Regions from separate parts of the Afipia massiliensis genome, predicted to be linked through region 2. Evidence: predicted binding sites of a transcription regulator. Region 2 holds the regulator's gene; the other holds the start of a gene.

Region 1 (8,373 bases), 400 kb from region 2:
AACTTCCTTCGCCGGACCGGTCACCGTGGAGGCGAATGCGCCGTCGGCATCATTGTTGACGAGGCCTTTCCACATCGCACCGTAGCTCGCGAATTCGACAATCTTGACGTCCTTCTGCGTGAGGCCGCCATAAGCGATGATCGCGAGCGCGTTCTGGTTAAGCGCAGGCGAACCGACCACGAAGCCGAGCCGTTTGCCGCGGAAATCCTTCCACTCCTTGACACCGGCGTCCTTCGTCACGCCGACCGACAGACCGTTACAGTCGACCGTCGAGAGAGTCATCTGCAGCGCTTGCGGGCCCCATTCCTTGACGCCGAATTCGAACACGCCTTCCTGCGCGAAATAAACGCCGGTGCCCATCCAGGCCAGCACGGCGCGGCCAGCGCGCAGCGGCGCGAGACGCGCCACGTCGTTGCCCGCCGGAAGCACGCGAATGTCCGAGCCGTATTTGTCCTTCATCATTTTGCCAACGCCGACGGCGATGTTGAAGCCCGACGTTCCGGTGTCGTAAGCGGTGAAAGCCATGGTCGGCGCCAGTTTGATCTCCTGTGCCAGCACCGGCGAAATCGCCGTGCTTGCAACAACCATGGCTGCAACCGTCGTGATATATCGCGTCATGAAGTATCCCTCCCATTTGCTTTCGCTGTGCGAAATGCGTTTTTGATTTTGCCGGATCATGTCATCGTGCAGGCGCCAGTGCAACGCCCGCAAGCCTACTAAGGTGTACTAGACAGTTTGTCGCGGAGACTTCGCGCATCACGCTTCGAGCGTGGCGATTGCCTGTCCCTCTGCCACGACATCATCGATGCTGACGAGAATCGATTTGATTTTTCCTGCGGCAGGTGAGGGGATGGGAATTTCCATCTTCATGGCTTCGACGAAGATGACGTCGTCACCGCTTCCGATATCGCCGCCGGCGCTGGCCGCAATCGCGCAGACGCGCCCGGCAACCTCGGTGACGATCTTGATCTCTGCCATTGATTTCCCCCTATCCGCTTTGAGCAGGGCATGCACGCGCGGCTTGTTGTTGTGACGAAAGATTGCCCGAGGTAGCGTGTTCCGCAAGAGGAAACTTTATTCCGCAGAGTAGAACAAAAACGCGTTCGCAACGCGTACGGCAAGGAGCGAAGATGAACTGGAAGCCTGAACTCGATGAACTCGCGCGGCGCGAAGCGTTTGCGAAAGAGATGGGCGGCGCCGACAAAGTCAAGCGACAGCACGATCAGGGACGGCTGACCGTTCGCGAGCGTATCGACAAACTGGTGGATCCGAAGAGCTTTCACGAGATGGGAGCGATTTCCGGCATAGCCGAGTATGACGACAAGAATGAGTTGACGACACTCACGCCGGCCAACTGCGTGTTCGGCCGCGGCAAGATTGACAAGCGCCCCGTCGTCGTCGTCGGTGACGACTTCACCGTGCGCGGCGGTTCGGCGGACGCGTCGATCTCCGCAAAGCCGACAATGGCCGAGCAGATGGCGCACGATTTCCGGATGCCGATCATTCGCGTGATCGAAGGATCCGGCGGCGGCGGTTCGGTCAAGACCATCGAAACGAAAGGCGCCGCGAATCTGCCGGGCGGCGTTGGTGGCACAACCTGGTATTGGTACACCACCACGAACATGGCGCGTGTACCTGTCGTGGGTCTCGGCCTTGGATCGGTTGCAGGTCTTGGCGCGGCGCGCCTCGCAGCCAGCCATTATTCAGTCATGACCAAATCATCCGCGATGTTCGTCGCGGGTCCGCCGGTCGTCGCGCGTCTCGGACAGTCGCTCGACAAGCAGGAGCTTGGCGGCTGGCAGATTCAGACCAAGGCGGGTGGTGTTGATCACGCAGTCGATACCGAGGAAGAAGCGTTCGAGTGTGCGCGGAAGTTCCTGTCTTACCTGCCGTCATCTGTATTTGACCTGCCGCCGACCACTCCTTGCAGCGATGATCCGGAGCGCAGCGACGAAGCGCTGCTCAATATCGTCCCGCGCAGCCGCAAGCAGATCTACAAGATGCGGCCCATTATCGAGTCGGTGGTCGATAAGGGATCGTTCTTCGAGATGGGCCAGAATTTCGGGCGCTCGGTGATCGCCGGGTTCGCGCGCTTTGACGGCCGCGCTGTGCTGCTGCTGGCGAGCGATCCTTATATTTATGGAGGATCGTGGACAGCGGAAGCCTGCCAGAAGGTGGTGCGCTTCGTCGATTTGGCGGAAACCTTCCATCTTCCCGTCGTCTATCTGATGGATTGTCCGGGTTTTATGATCGGGCTTGAAGCCGAAAAGGCCGCGACGATCCGGCATGGCGTGCGGGCGATGACCGCCGTCAATCAGACCACGGTGCCATGGTGCACGATCATCGTTCGCAACTCCTTCGGTGTTGCGGGGGTTGTGCATCAGCCGGCAGGCCGGTTCTCGCTGCGCTATGCGTGGCCCTCGGCCTATTGGGGCTCGCTGCCGCTCGAAGGCGGCATCGAGGCCGCTTATCGTGCCGATATCGAGGCCGCTGACGATCCCAAGGCGAAGCTGGCCGAGATCGAGGACCGGCTCAACAAGCTGCGGTCGCCATTCCGTTCGGCGGAGAAGTTCTGGGTCGAAGAGATCATAGACCCGCGTAAGACGCGTTCGTTGATTTGCGAATTCGCACGGCTGGCGGAGCCACTGCGTACCCCGGGCGTGGCGAAGATGGCGATCAGGCCGTGATGATCTATCAAGGACCGCAAATATAAAGTTCGTCATGGCCGGGCTTGTCCCGGCCATCCATGTCTTTCCTTACGGCGTCGCGAGCAAGACGTGGATCACCGGGACAAGCCCGGTGATGACGACTGAGTAAGTTGAGGCTCCGCGCCTAATTTCGTCGGTCGCTTGCTACCGTCCATCCGCAACAATCATCGCCGCGCCTTTTTCCGCGATCATCGCGGTCGGCGTGTTGGTGTTGCCCGACGTGATGGTCGGCATCACCGACGCGTCGACGACACGCAGCCCCTTAAGGCCGTGAAAGCGCAGGCGCTCATCGACCACAGCGAGAGGATCGCTGGACGTGCCCATCTTCGCGGTTCCGACCGGATGAAAGATCGTGGTGCCGATGTCGCCGGCGGCTTTCGCCAAAGACGCATCGTCATCGCCGACGGACGGGCCGGGGAGATACTCCTGCGGATGATAGGCCGCGAGCGCGTGCTGCTTCATCAGCCGCCGCGTCACGCGGATGGCATCGGCGGCGACCTGCCGGTCTTCGGGTGTCGATAGATAGTTCGGCGCGATCGCAGGCGCTTGATCGGGGGCGTTCGACTTGATGCGCACGCTGCCGCGCGATGTCGGCCGTAGATTACAGGCAGCGATGGTGATCGCCGGGAAGCGGTGCAACGGCTCACCGAACTTGTCGAGCGACAACGGCTGAACGTGAAACTGGATGTTGGCGCGCTCCTGACGCGCATCGGAGCGCGTGAAGATACCGAGCTGCGACGGCGCCATGGTCAGCGGTCCACGCCGCCGCAGGAGATAATCGACGCCCATCCAGCCACGCCGGAACAAATTGTAGTAGGTCTCGTTCAGAGTGCGCACGCCCTCGACCTTGTAGATCGCGCGTTGCTGCAAATGATCCTGCAGGTTGCGGCCTACGCCTTGCCGGTCGAGCACGGTGTCGATGCCGAGTGGCGACAGCCATTCCTGCGGGCCAATGCCGGAGCGATGCAGCACCTGCGTCGATCCGATCGAACCCGAGCACAGGATCACTTCGCCTTGTGTCCGTGCCTCGATGGTTTCACCACCCTGGCTGAAGCGCACGCCCACGGCGCGGCCGTTCTCGACGATCACCCTGTCGACCAGCACATTGGTTTCGAGTCGAAGATTAGGCCGCGACAATGCGGGCTTGAGAAAACCGCGCGCCGAGGACCAGCGCCGTCCGCGTTTCTGGTTGACGTGGAAGTATCCGATGCCTTCGTTGTCGCCGGTATTGAAGTCCGGCGTCTTGCGGATGCCCATTTCGTGCGCGGCGTCTCCGACGGCATCCAGCACTTTCCATGACAGGCGCGGCGCTTCGATCCGCCAGCCGCCCCCGGTGCCGTGGTGCTCGCTCTCGCCAAGAAAATGATCTTCAAGTTTCTTGAATGCGGGCAGCACATCATCCCAGCCCCAGCCGGTCAATCCAAGCTGCCGCCAATGGTCGTAATCCGCGGCCTGTCCGCGCATGGAGATCATGGCGTTGATCGCAGACGATCCGCCGATCACCTTACCGCGCGGATAGGCCAGCGCGCGGCCGTTGAGCCCGGCCTCCGGTTCGGTCTTGAACATCCAGTCGGAGCGGGGATTGCCGATGGCGAACAAATAACCGACCGGAATGTGAAACCAGATCCAGTTGTCCTTGCCGCCGGCTTCCAGAATCAGCACGCGCTTGCGCGGGTCGGCCGAGAGGCGATTGGCAACGATGCAACCGGCGGTACCGGCACCGACGACGATGTAGTCGAAATCCCCCTCGAGACGTTTCACCATTCCCTGTCCTGCATTTCTCTATTCAAATTGGAGACTTTTCTTCTTATGGCCCCGGCCGGGGTTCGCTGTACAGTGTGGTTCCGCGCAATTCCCGTTTGCGCGGATGTTGGGTCCCTTGCGGGCTCATGCTAGCTTTTGTCGTCTTGATCCTGTGAGGTTACCGCCGTGCCTATCCTCAACCGCATCGCCGATCTGCAACCCGAAATCATGGGCTGGCGCCGCGAGCTGCACGCGCATCCGGAGTTGATGTACGATGTGCACCGCACTGCGGCATTCGTTGCCGACCGCCTGCGGGAGTTCGGTTGCGATGAAGTTGCGACGGGTCTCGGACGCACCGGTGTGGTTGGCGTCATCAGGGGGCGAAAGCCCGTCAATGGCGGCGACCTGAAAGCCATTGGTCTGCGCGCCGATATGGACGCGCTGCCGATCGAGGAAGAAACCGGCGTCGCCTATAGCTCGACCGTGCCCGGCAAGATGCACGCCTGCGGCCACGACGGTCATACCGCGATGCTGCTGGGGGCGGCACGCTATCTCGCCGAGACACGGAATTTCGCGGGTGATGCCGTGATGATCTTCCAGCCTGCCGAGGAGGGCGGTGCGGGGGCCGAAGCCATGATCAAGGACGGCCTGATGGATCGCTTCAAGATCGAACAGGTCTACGGGATGCACAACTCACCGGGCATGCCGATCGGCACGTTTGCGACGCGTGTCGGACCTGCGATGGCGGCGACCGATCACATCAACATTCATATCGAAGGTCTGGGCGGACATGCCGCGCGTCCGCACAAGAGCATCGACTCGGTGCTGGTCGGCGCGCAATTGATTACCGCTTTGCAGTCGATCGTCTCGCGCAGCGTCGATCCGCTCGACGCGGCGGTGATTTCGATCTGCGAGTTCCATGCCGGGAACGCCCGCAACGTGATCCCACAAACGGCAGAACTGTTTGGCACTGCACGGACGCTGACGCCCGAGGTGCGGGACCTGATCGAGCAGCGGGTGCGTGAGGTCGTAAACGGTGTTGCGCAGCTTTCGGGTGCGAAGATCACGCTCGATTACGAGCGCAGCTATCCGGTGCTGGTCAATCATCCTGCCGAAACTGGCATCGCCGCACGGGTCGCGGCGGATATTGCAGGTGAGGGCAATGTCAGCTCCGAGATTCCGCCCGTAATGGGCGCGGAAGATTTCGCCTACATGTTGGAAGCACGGCCCGGCGCCTTCATTTTTATCGGCAATGGCGACAGCGCCGGGCTTCATCACCCGGCCTATAACTTCAATGATGACGCCATCATTTATGGCTCGTCCTACTGGATCAAGCTGGTCGAGACCCAGCTCGCAGGCTGACCCGGGCGAGCGGAGGCCGGAACTGCTTCGCGCCGTTTACGTCGTAGGAACGAAGCGCAACACCTCGCGTTGAGAGGCCGGAAGCATCCCGTCACCATCAACCCGAGTGAGGACGCCATGTCCGCAGCAAAAGACAAAGACCTCAACGACCTGTTCCTTGATACCCTCAAGGACATGTATTTCGCAGAAAAGCACATCCTCAAGGCGCTGCCGAAAATGGCCAAGGCCGCGCATTCCAGTCAACTGCGCGCTGCGTTCGAGAAGCATGAAGGCGAGACAGAAGACCATGTGGAGCGGTTGGAGAAAATTTTCGATCTAATGGACAAGCCGGCCCGAGGAAAAACCTGCGAGGCCATCCAAGGCATTTTGGATGAAGGCAAGGAAATCATGGACGAGTACAAGGGCACCGAAGCTCTGGACGCTGGCTTGCTGGCGGCGGCGCAGGCGGTCGAGCATTACGAAATCGCGCGCTATGGAACCCTGAAGGCATGGGCGACCAAGCTCGGCATGGCCGAAGCGGCGAGGCTGCTGGATGAAACCCTTAAGCAGGAACACAAGACGGACGAGGCGCTGACCAGTCTGGCCCTTGCCGCAGTGAATTCCGAAGCGATGGCGGCCTGACAGCCGTTTCGGCAAGCGATCATGCCTCTGGCGTCCCGTCAGGGACGCCGGAGGGTGCCGCATGAGCGGTGAAAGCGGCGAGCTGTCCGTTAGTCTGTTGTTTTAAAATAGAAAACTTAATCTGCGGGAGTCCATTGACTCCTTGGCCTCTCTTAGCTTTATATTAGAACATATCATGAACAAATAAGGTCGTCACTCGTTCAACCAACTGCGGGTGACGGACCCAGAAACCCAGGAGCGGCGCATGACCGGCGCGCGCATAAACACGCTTGCGTCCCTGCGAGGGACCATCGGCCGCCTGGAAGGCGACGCCGGTGGGCTTTCGCGCGTGGCGCTGGGCCACGCCGAAGCGGACGCCCTGTTGCAGGGCGGGCTGGTGCGCGGCGCGCTGCATGAGGTGTTCGCCGAGAGCGGCCGCCACGGCGCAGCAGCGACGGGGTTCATCGCGGGTCTTGCCCATCGCCTCGCAGGGCGGAGGCCGCTGGTGTGGGTCCGGCAGGATTTTGCGGAACGGGAATCCGGCGCGCTGTCGATGAGCGGCCTGAATGAACTCGGTCTCGATCCACGCCTGCTGGTGACGGTGCGGGCGACAGATGCCGAGACCGCGCTGCGCGCCGCAGCCGATGCGCTCGCCTGCGATGCACTGGGTGCGGTGGTGCTGGATGTCTGGGGCGAGGTGCGCCAGCTCGATCTGGTGGCGAGCCGCAGGCTGACGCTTGCCGCGCGCGCCTCGAATGTCGCGTGTCTGGTACTGCGCACGGCGGCGGTGCCATCCGCCAGCACAGCGGAGACGCGCTGGGCGGTGCGGTCAGCACCATCACTGTCCGCGATGGAAGCATGGGGCGCGCCACTGCTCGACACGCAGCTTGTTCGCAACCGTCACGGCCAGACCGGACGATGGATCATGGAGTGGAAATGTGATGAGGGCCTCTTCCGTGAACCGGCGACGTATTCTCAGCCTTTGGCTGCCGCGCCTGCCGACCGACCGATTGAAGCGCCAGCTTTCGGGGCAAGACGCCGCGCCGGATGACACGTGTCCCTGCGTCGTTGTCGCGAAGCTGAACAACGCGCTGCAGATTTCGGCGCTGAACGATGCCGCTGCGGACATTGGTCTCGAGAAAGGTCTGCCGCTGGCCAATGCGCGCGCGGTCTGTCCCGAGGTGCAGGTGTTCGACGCCGACGAGGCGGCGGACAGGAGCCTGCTGGAAGCTGTCGCCGACTGGTGCGACCGCTTCACGCCGCTGGTGGCGCTCGATCCGCCTTATGGTCTGTTTCTCGACATCAGCGGCTGCGCGCATCTGTTCGGCGGCGAGGCCGCGATGCTGCGAACGGTCTGCGCGTTGCTGGCGCGGCAGGGTTTCATCATCAACGCGGCGATTGCGAGTACGCCGGTTTGCGCGCGGGTCATGACGCAGGCCACGCGAAGTTGCATCGTCCCCGATGGCGAGGAAGCGCGCGCCGTCGCGCCGCTGCCGGTGTTCGCGCTCGGCGCCGATGATGGGATCACGCGCGGGCTGCGCCGTGCCGGCTTGAAGACCATTGGCGATGTCGCGTCGCGTGCGCCGCATGAAATTTCCGCGCGGTTCGGGGCTGCGTTCACCAGCCTGTTGCAGCAGGCGCTGGGGCAGGGCGATGCGCCGATTTCGCCGCGTAAGCCGCCACCGGATTTTATGGTGGAGAAGCGTTTCGCCGAACCGGTCGCGACCGACAACGTGATCGCGGCGATCTTGTCGGGTCTTGCGCAGATGCTGGTCGCCGCGATGGACAAGCAGGGCAAGGGCGCGCGCCGTCTGGAGGCGAGTTTTTTCCGCACCGACGGCGCGGTGCGCACCATCGCGGTGGAGACGGGACAGCCCGTCACCAAGGTCAATGTGGTCGACCGTCTGTTTCGCGAACGGCTGGAGGCGCTGGCCGATCCGCTCGACCCCGGTTTCGGCTT
Region 2 (8,373 bases):
GCTGCATCGCAGAGGCGGGCATCGGATTCATGTTCGCGCCGACGCATCATCCGGCGATGAAAAATGTCGGCCCCACCCGCGTCGAACTCGCGACCCGCACCATCTTCAACCTGCTTGGACCGCTGTCCAATCCCGCCGGCGTCAAGCGGCAGATGGTCGGCGTGTTCTCGAAACATTGGGTGCAGCCGCTGGCGCAGGTGCTGAAGAACCTCGGCGCGGAATCCGCCTGGGTCGTGCACGGCTCCGACGGACTGGACGAGATCACCCTCACCGGCCCGACCTTCGTCGCTGCGCTAGAGAACGGCAGCATCCGCACGTTCGAAGTCACGCCCGAGGACGGCGGGTTGCCACGCGCCACCAGCGCCGAGCTCAAGGGCGGCGACGCTGAGGCCAACGGCAAGGCGCTTCGCGACGTGCTGGAGGGCAAGCAGAACGCCTACCGCAACGTCGCGCTTCTGAATGCCGCCGCAGCCCTCGTGGTTGCCGGCAAGGCCAAGGATCTGAAGGAAGGCGTTGCGCTCGGCACCAAGGCGCTGGACACTGGCGCGGCGGCGGACAGGCTCAAGCGCCTCGTCGCTGTCTCCAATGCTTGAGGAGCGATTACCTTTGTCGGACATCCTCGAAAAGATCGAAACCTACAAGCGCGAGGAAATCGCCGCCTCCAAGCGTGCGCTTCCGCTGGCCGAAGTCGAGGCGCGCGCCAAGGCCGCCTCCGCGCCGCGCGGTTTCGTCAACGCCATTCGCGGCAAGATCGCACGCGGTGACTATGCGTTGATCGCCGAGATCAAAAAGGCGTCTCCCTCGAAGGGACTCATTCGAGCCGACTTCGACCCTCCCGCTCTCGCCAAAGCTTACGAGGCCGGCGGCGCTGCGTGTCTTTCGGTGCTGACCGATACGCCATCGTTCCAGGGTTCGCTCGCATTCATGGTCGCCGCGCGCGCTGCGGTCTCGCTGCCGGTGCTGCGCAAGGATTTTATGTACGACACCTATCAGGTGGCAGAAGCCCGCGCGCATGGCGCCGACTGCATCCTGATCATCATGGCCGCGCTCGACGACACTGCGGCGAAGGATATCGAGGACGCAGCCTTCGCACACGGCATGGACGTGCTGCTGGAAGTTCACAATCGCGAGGAACTCGACCGCGCATTGAAGCTGCGCTCGCCGTTGCTCGGCGTGAACAACCGCAACCTGCGTACCTTCGAGACGACGCTGGCCACCAGCGAAGAACTCGCGCCGCTGATCCCGACGGATCGCATCAGCGTCGGCGAAAGCGGAATCTTCGCACCGGAGGATCTCGCGCGTCTCGCAAAGGTCGGCATGTCGACCTTCCTCGTCGGCGAAAGCCTGATGCGTCAGGCCGATGTGACGACCGCGACCCGCACCCTGCTCGCTCGTAACGACGCGCAACGCGCCACCGGGACGCGCTGAGCCGTGGCCAAAGAGAAATCAAAGAAGAAAGCAAGCGCCGCCCTTACCCACATCGATGCCAAGGGCGAAGCCCGCATGGTCGACGTGTCGGCCAAGCCGGACACCGAACGCGTGGCGGTGGCCGAAGGCCGTGTCATCATGACCCGCAAGACGCTTGATCTCATCGTCAAAGGCAACGCCGCCAAGGGCGACGTGCTGGGCACCGCGCGCGTCGCCGGCATCATGGCGGCGAAGCGCACGTCCGATCTCATTCCGCTTTGCCATCCATTGGCGCTGTCGAAAGTCACGCTCGACATCACACCCGACACCAAGCTGCCGGGCTGCCGCGTGCGCGCCACGGTGAAGGTCAAAGGCCCCACCGGCGTCGAGATGGAAGCGCTGACCGCCGTGTCGGTGGCGTGCCTCACCATCTACGACATGGTGAAGGCCGTGGAGCGCGGCATCCAGATCGAAGCCATCCGCCTGGTCGAGAAAAAGGGCGGAAAATCCGGTCACTACCTGGCCGATTACTGAGGAGCGTCCTATGGCGCTGATGCCGGTCGCCGACGCCTATGTCGCCGTTCTCAAGGACGCCAGCGCCCTTCCCGAAGAAACCGTTGCGCTCACCGATGCGTTTCATCGCACGCTCTCCCGCGACGTTGCAGCCCTTCGCACCCAGCCGCCCGTCGCGCTGTCGGCGATGGATGGCTACGCGGTGCGCGCGGCGGATGCGGTGCCGGGCGCGCGGCTGAAAGTGATCGGCGAAGTCGCGGCCGGACGGCCGTTCAATCAAGCCATTGGCGCGGGACAGGCAGCGCGCATCTTCACCGGCGGCGTTGTTCCCGGCGGCGTCGACGCCGTCGTCATTCAGGAAGACACCACGCGCGACGGCGAGTTCGTCATCGTCAACGAAGCCATCGCAGAGGGAAAGAACATCCGCCCCGCCGGCATCGATTTCCGCGAAGGCGACGTGCTGCTGCCGCGCGGTTCGTGGCTCAATGATCGCGCCCTGGCGTTAGCCGCAAGCATGAACCATCCGCAGTTGCCGGTGCACCGCCGCCCGAAGGTCGCGATCCTCGCCACCGGCGACGAGCTGGTCGCGCCGGGCACGACGCCCGGCCCCGGCCAGATCGTCTACAGCAATCTGTTTTCTCTCAGCGCACTGGTGCGAAGCGAAAGCGCGGAGGTCATCGATCTCGGCATCGCGTGCGACACGCTTGAATCCACCGCGAACGGAATCAGCCGCGCACGCGACCTCGGCGCGGACGTTCTCGTCACCACCGGCGGCGCGTCGGTCGGCGATCACGATCTCGTTCAGGCTGCGCTGAAAGCCGAAGGCTTCGACATGGCCTTCTGGAAGATCGCGCTGCGCCCCGGCAAACCGATGATGCACGGGCGGCTCGACACGATGCGCGTGCTCGGGCTGCCTGGAAATCCGGTGTCGTCCTATGTCTGCGCCTTCCTGTTTCTGGTGCCGCTGATCCGCGCGCTCTCGGGGCGGACGAGCGTCGATCATCTGCTTGAACGCGCCGTGCTTGGGCGCGAATTGCCTGCCAACGACAAGCGGCAGGATTATCTACGGGCGCGGCTCACGCCCGGCAGCGACGGCTTGCCTGTCGCAACCTCCGTGGGCGCGCAGGACAGCTCGCTTGTAGCCAATCTGGCCGCGTCCGATGCGCTGATCGTCCGCGCCCCCCATGCGCCAGCCGCCCCGGCTGGCTCGCCCTGCACGATCCTCCGGCTTCCCGGCTGATCCCTAAACCCTCCCGCCGTTCACGAGAAATTAAGGGGTTGCGGAACACATATGGAACATATAGTGTTCGTTCATGATTTGTTTCGAGTGACTCGCACCCCTTAAGTGTCCTTCCCGTACTTCTTTCAGTGGGATCTAAAGAGGCGCGGCATCGGCTCAAAACTCGAGATTCTAGGGATCGGGGACCAATTCAGATGCTGACACGCAAACAATACGAGCTTCTGCGCTTCATCAACGAGCGGCTCAAGGAAGCTGGTGTTCCGCCCTCCTTCGACGAAATGAAGGACGCGCTGGACCTGCGTTCCAAGTCCGGCATCCACCGGCTCATTACCGCCCTTGAAGAACGCGGCTTCATCCGCAGGCTCGCCAACCGGGCCCGCGCCATCGAGGTCATCAAGCTTCCCGAACTCGGCGCCAATCCGGGCGGCGCACGCCGCGGCTTCACCCCGAGCGTCATCGAAGGCAACCTCGGAAAGGTTCGCGCGAACACCTCCGCCGGTCCCGACGAGGATGTGAGCTACCCCGTTTCCGTACCGGTCATGGGCCGGATCGCGGCAGGTACACCGATCGAGGCGCTGCAGACCCGCAGCCACACCATCAGCGTGCCGCCCGACATGCTCGGGTCCGGCGAACACTACGCCCTCGAAGTGCGCGGCGATTCCATGATGGAAGCTGGTATTCTCGACGGCGATACCGTGCTGATCCAGCGCAACGAGAGCGCCGACACCGGCGACATCGTGGTGGCGCTGATCGATGAGGAAGAAGCCACCTTGAAGCGCTTCCGGCGCCGCGGTGCGTCCATCGCGCTCGAGCCTGCCAACGCGGCTTACGAGGTCCGTATCCTTCCGCCCAATCGCGTGCGCATTCAGGGCAAGCTGATCGGGCTCGTTCGGAAGTATTGAGTTCGGTTTGGCACGAACTGAAAAAATGGTCCGGCGCCATTCCGGGGCGCGAGCGCTTGCGAGCGAACCCGGAATCCAGAAACTGCTTCCACCGAACCCTGCTGGATTCCGGATCAACCCGCTGCGCAGCCTGTCCGGAATGACAGCGCGATCAATCATCAGGCTGGAGATCACTTTCCGTCGGCGTGGCGTCGACCGGCTGGACCGGACGGTTTAGCCGGACAGCAGAGACGTCAGACTCGTCTTCAACATTTGCCGGTGACCAGGGCCGATCCACGCCGCGCGGCCGGTTAGCCGTGATCGCGTAGCCGTCCGCTGTTTTGCGCAAGGCCAGCGTCCCTCGCCTGCGCAGCATCTCCTGATCCAGCACCATGGCCGCGCAGTCGGTGGGCGGTTGCCGAAGCGTCACGATGACCGCGGCCCGCGCGCAATCGTCCGCGAATGCGTCAGGCTTCAGTGTCAGCGCAATGGTCGAACCATCCGCCGCCTGCACCACGCATCCGGACGTGTCGCACGAGACACCGTCGGTCAGCGACGCATCGATTGCCTTGCGCATGTCGGCATCGGCCGCGAGCCATTCGCGCGACAGGAACGCGTCCTTTCCGGTGCGCATCAGGCGCAGCCTGCCGTCCTTCCCCCGCACCGCGACCGTATGTCCGTCTCCGGCAACAAGGATGTCCGGCTGCGGCGTGGTCAGTGCCCAGACCGTTGCCAGCGCGATCAGCCCTGCGCCCGCCCAGCGCAGCGGTGTCCGTAGCAGGCCGAGCGCGATGATGCCTGCGCTCATCACCGCCAGCGGGCCGGTCCCGAATGACGCGATCCGCCCGATGGCGCCCGGGAGCGCGGCAACCCATTGCGCTACCGCCACCATCCAGCCGATGCCGACATCCATCAGCCGCCAGAACAGGCCGTCGAATCCGAACGGCATGGCGAGCAGTCCCAGCAGTCCGGCCGGCATCACCAACACTGAGACCACCGGCATCGCCGCGAGATTGGCCAGCACGCCGTAGGGCGTGACGCGATGAAAATGAAACGCCGCGTAAGGCATGGTCGCAAACCCTGCGACGAGCGATGCCAGCGCCAGCATCGTGATCTCACGCCCGCCCCAGAGCGCCGCGCGCGCCACCTGCGCATTGTCAGGTGACGCAAACAGATTCGGCATGCCGATCTGGACTAGCGCGACTAATCCCAGCGTCGCCGCGAACGACATCTGGAAGCTCGGATGCACCAATGCTTCCGGCGCGATCAGCAGCACGATCATGGCCGCCACGGCGAGCGTGCGAAACGTGATCGCGCGCCGGTCCACCATCACGGCGATCAGCACCACCGCCGTCATGAAGAACGAGCGCTGCGTCGCGACTTCCGCGCCCGACAGCAGAAGATAGAAGGCGGCGGCGAGCAGCGCCGCAACGGCCGACCATTTCTTGATCGGGAACGTCACGGTGAGCGCGGGAAACAGCGCCAGTAGCGCACGCACCGCGAAGAACACGACGCCCGCCACCACCGCCATGTGATAGCCGGAGATCGACAGCACATGGCCGAGCCCGGAAATGAACATGGCGTCGTTGACCGGGGCGGAGATCGCATCGCGGCGTCCGGTGAGCAACGCCGTTGCAATGGCGCGGTTGTCGCCGCTGAGCACGCTGCGAATGCGCGCGTCGATCGCATCGCGCATGCCCTGCATCGTGGCTGCATAGCGCAGATAGGTGCCGCCACTGCGCGGCGCCTCGACGGTCTTGATCGCGCCCATGGCGAAGCCTGATGCGCCGATGCCTTGGAAATACATATCGCGTCCGAAGTCGTAACTCCCCGGACGCAGCGGCGAGAGCGGCGGCAGCAGTCTCGCCTTGAGCTCAACAAAGCTGCCAACCGCAGGCGCAGTGCCTTTCTTGACAGACAGCCGCACGCGCTCGAGTTTGATCCCGCCGCGCGGCGATTCCATTTCTTCGACACGCAGCACGAAGCGATCGGTGCGTTCGCGCTCGTCGCGGGTTTCGACAAAGCCCTTCATCGTCACCGAGAACATCGGACGCGCCAGCACACCATGAGCGACGCGCGCGGTTTTCAGCGCCGCCGTCGCGAAGCCCGCGGACAACGCGGCCAGCATCACCACGAGAGGAAAGATGCGACTCCGCCGCGCGAAGAACGCAGCGACACAGAGCGCGAGCGCCGTGACAGCAGCGACCGAGGCCACAGGCTCGCGATCCACCGCGAAGTAAGCGGCGATGCCCGCGCCGAACGCGACCGGCACCCACGGCAACAACCGGCCCGGCCCGGCTTCCGCCGCGACCCAGTTCCGGATCTTTTCAGTCAGAAATGCGGATCCGCGCTCGGCGGCATCGCCGGCATCTGCGCGCACGGCACCGCGCGGCGGCCATGTGATGGCCCGCCCCGCCCGGCCTTGGGATCGCGTCTGATGCTCGCCCCCGCCCGCCATCGCTTCGCTCCGGCATCGCTTTCGCAATGCTAGCGGAAGCGATCAGCCAAACCAGCGGAACGGATACAGAATGGACGCATATATTCTTTAGATGCCCCGTCCTGAAAAATTGACCGGAAATGCGGTCATTAAAACGAGAGACAGGCCGTCATTGCGAGCGAAGCGAAGCAATCCACCTTTGGGAAAACAAGAACTGGATTGCTTCGTCGCAAGTGCTCCTCGCAAAGACGAAGTACGAAAGCTTGCAGCGCGTCGGTATCTCTAGCTCCCTGCCGAGACCTTGGCCCAGGTGTCGCGCAGACCGACGGTGCGGTTGAAGACCAGCTTGCCCGGCGCGGAGTCCTTGTCGCGGCAGAAATATCCCTGCCGTTCGAACTGTATCGCGCCTTCGAAATTGTCGCTCGCCAGCGCCGGCTCCAGCATCGCGGTGACGGTTTCGAGCGACTCCGGATTGATCTGCGACGCGAAATTCGCGGCGTCGGGCTGTGGCGTGGTGAACAGCAGATTGTAAAGCCGCACCTCCGCTGGCACAGCTTCCGTCGCGCTGACCCAGTGGATCGTCGCCTTGACCTTGCGTCCGTCGGGCGCATTGCCGCCCTTGGTTGCGGGATCGTAGGTGCAACGCAGTTCGACCACCTCGCCTGCCGCGTTCTTGATGACGTCGCGGCAGGTGATGAAATAGCCGTAGCGCAGCCGCACCTCGCGGCCCGGCGCCATACGGAAGAACTTCTTCGGCGGCTCTTCCATGAAATCGTCGCGCTCGATGTAAAGCTCGCGGCCGAACGGAATCTGCCGCGCGCCCTGCGACGGATCGTCGGGATGGTTGATAGCTTCGAGCTTTTCGACCTGCCCTTCGGGAAAATTCTCGATCACCACCTTGAGCGGATTCAGCACTGCCATGCGGCGGGGCGCGGTCTTGTTCAATACCTCGCGCACCACGAAATCGAACATGCCGATGTCCACGGTGCTGTTCGCCTTGGCCACACCGATGCGCTTGACGAACTCCCGCAGCGCCTCCGCCGGAATGCCGCGCCGCTGCAGGCCCGCAAGCGTCGGCATGCGCGGATCGTCCCAACCAGACACATGGCCGCCGCGCACCAGTTCGGTGAGCACGCGCTTGGACAGCAGCGTGTAGGTCACGTTGAGACGCGCGAACTCATACTGGTGCGGCCGCGACGGCACCGGAAGATTTTCGAGGCACCAATCGTAGAGCGGCCGGTGATCCTCGAATTCCAGCGTGCAGATCGAATGCGTAATGTGCTCGATCGCATCGGACTGGCCGTGCGCGAAATCGTAGCTCGGATAGATGTTCCACGCACTTCCGGTGCGCGGATGATGCGCATGGAGGATGCGATACAACACCGGGTCGCGCAGGTTGATGTTGCCCGACGTCATGTCGATCTTGGCGCGCAGCACGCGCGCCCCGTTCGGAAATTCTCCTGCGCGCATGCGCGCGAACAGGTCGAGATTTTCATCGACCTGACGCTCGCGGAACGGGCTGTTTTGTCCCGGCTCGGTCAGGGTTCCGCGCGTCAGCCGAATCTCTTCCTGCGACTGGTCGTCGACATAGGCCTTGCCGGTGCGGATCAGGTGTTGCGCCCAGGCATAAAGCTGCTCGAAATAATCCGACGCGAAATGCAGATGCTCGCCCCACTCGAAACCAAGCCAGCGCACGTCGCGCTCGATGGCGTCGATGTATTCCTGTTCTTCCTTGGTCGGGTTGGTGTCGTCGAAACGCAGATGACAGCGGCCGCCGAATTCTTCGGCGATCCCGAAGTTCAGGCAGATCGACTTGGCATGGCCGAGATGCAGGTATCCGTTGGGCTCCGGAGGAAAGCGCGTCACCACGCCCTTTTCACGCCCCGAGGCCAGAT

The links. The regulator LexA, encoded in region 2, represses DNA repair genes until DNA is damaged. The targets are predictions, from matches to a motif close to TGTTCNNNNTGTGTTCNG.
Region 1: a site for LexA is predicted at 6,599-6,616, ahead of YH63_RS21290 (ImuA family protein). Genes of this name have one in related genera too.

Annotation. Positions count from the first base shown of each region.
Region 1 is NZ_LBIA02000001.1:4,429,753-4,438,125, reverse strand. It holds gene YH63_RS21320 (TAXI family TRAP transporter solute-binding subunit) at 1-618, opposite strand, end outside; gene YH63_RS21315 (acetyl-CoA carboxylase biotin carboxyl carrier protein subunit) at 757-978, opposite strand; gene YH63_RS21310 (acyl-CoA carboxylase subunit beta) at 1,131-2,687, shown strand; gene YH63_RS21305 (GMC family oxidoreductase) at 2,853-4,472, opposite strand; gene YH63_RS21300 (M20 aminoacylase family protein) at 4,638-5,813, shown strand; gene YH63_RS21295 (ferritin-like domain-containing protein) at 5,931-6,434, shown strand; gene YH63_RS21290 (ImuA family protein) at 6,679-7,464, shown strand; gene YH63_RS21285 (Y-family DNA polymerase) at 7,355-8,373, shown strand, end outside.
Region 2 is NZ_LBIA02000001.1:4,027,322-4,035,694, forward strand. It holds gene trpD (anthranilate phosphoribosyltransferase) at 1-593, shown strand, start outside; gene trpC (indole-3-glycerol phosphate synthase TrpC) at 607-1,428, shown strand; gene moaC (cyclic pyranopterin monophosphate synthase MoaC) at 1,432-1,941, shown strand; gene YH63_RS19400 (molybdopterin molybdotransferase MoeA) at 1,952-3,160, shown strand; gene lexA (transcriptional repressor LexA) at 3,355-4,062, shown strand; gene YH63_RS19410 (ComEC/Rec2 family competence protein) at 4,214-6,499, opposite strand; gene YH63_RS19415 (glutamine--tRNA ligase/YqeY domain fusion protein) at 6,761-8,373, opposite strand, start outside.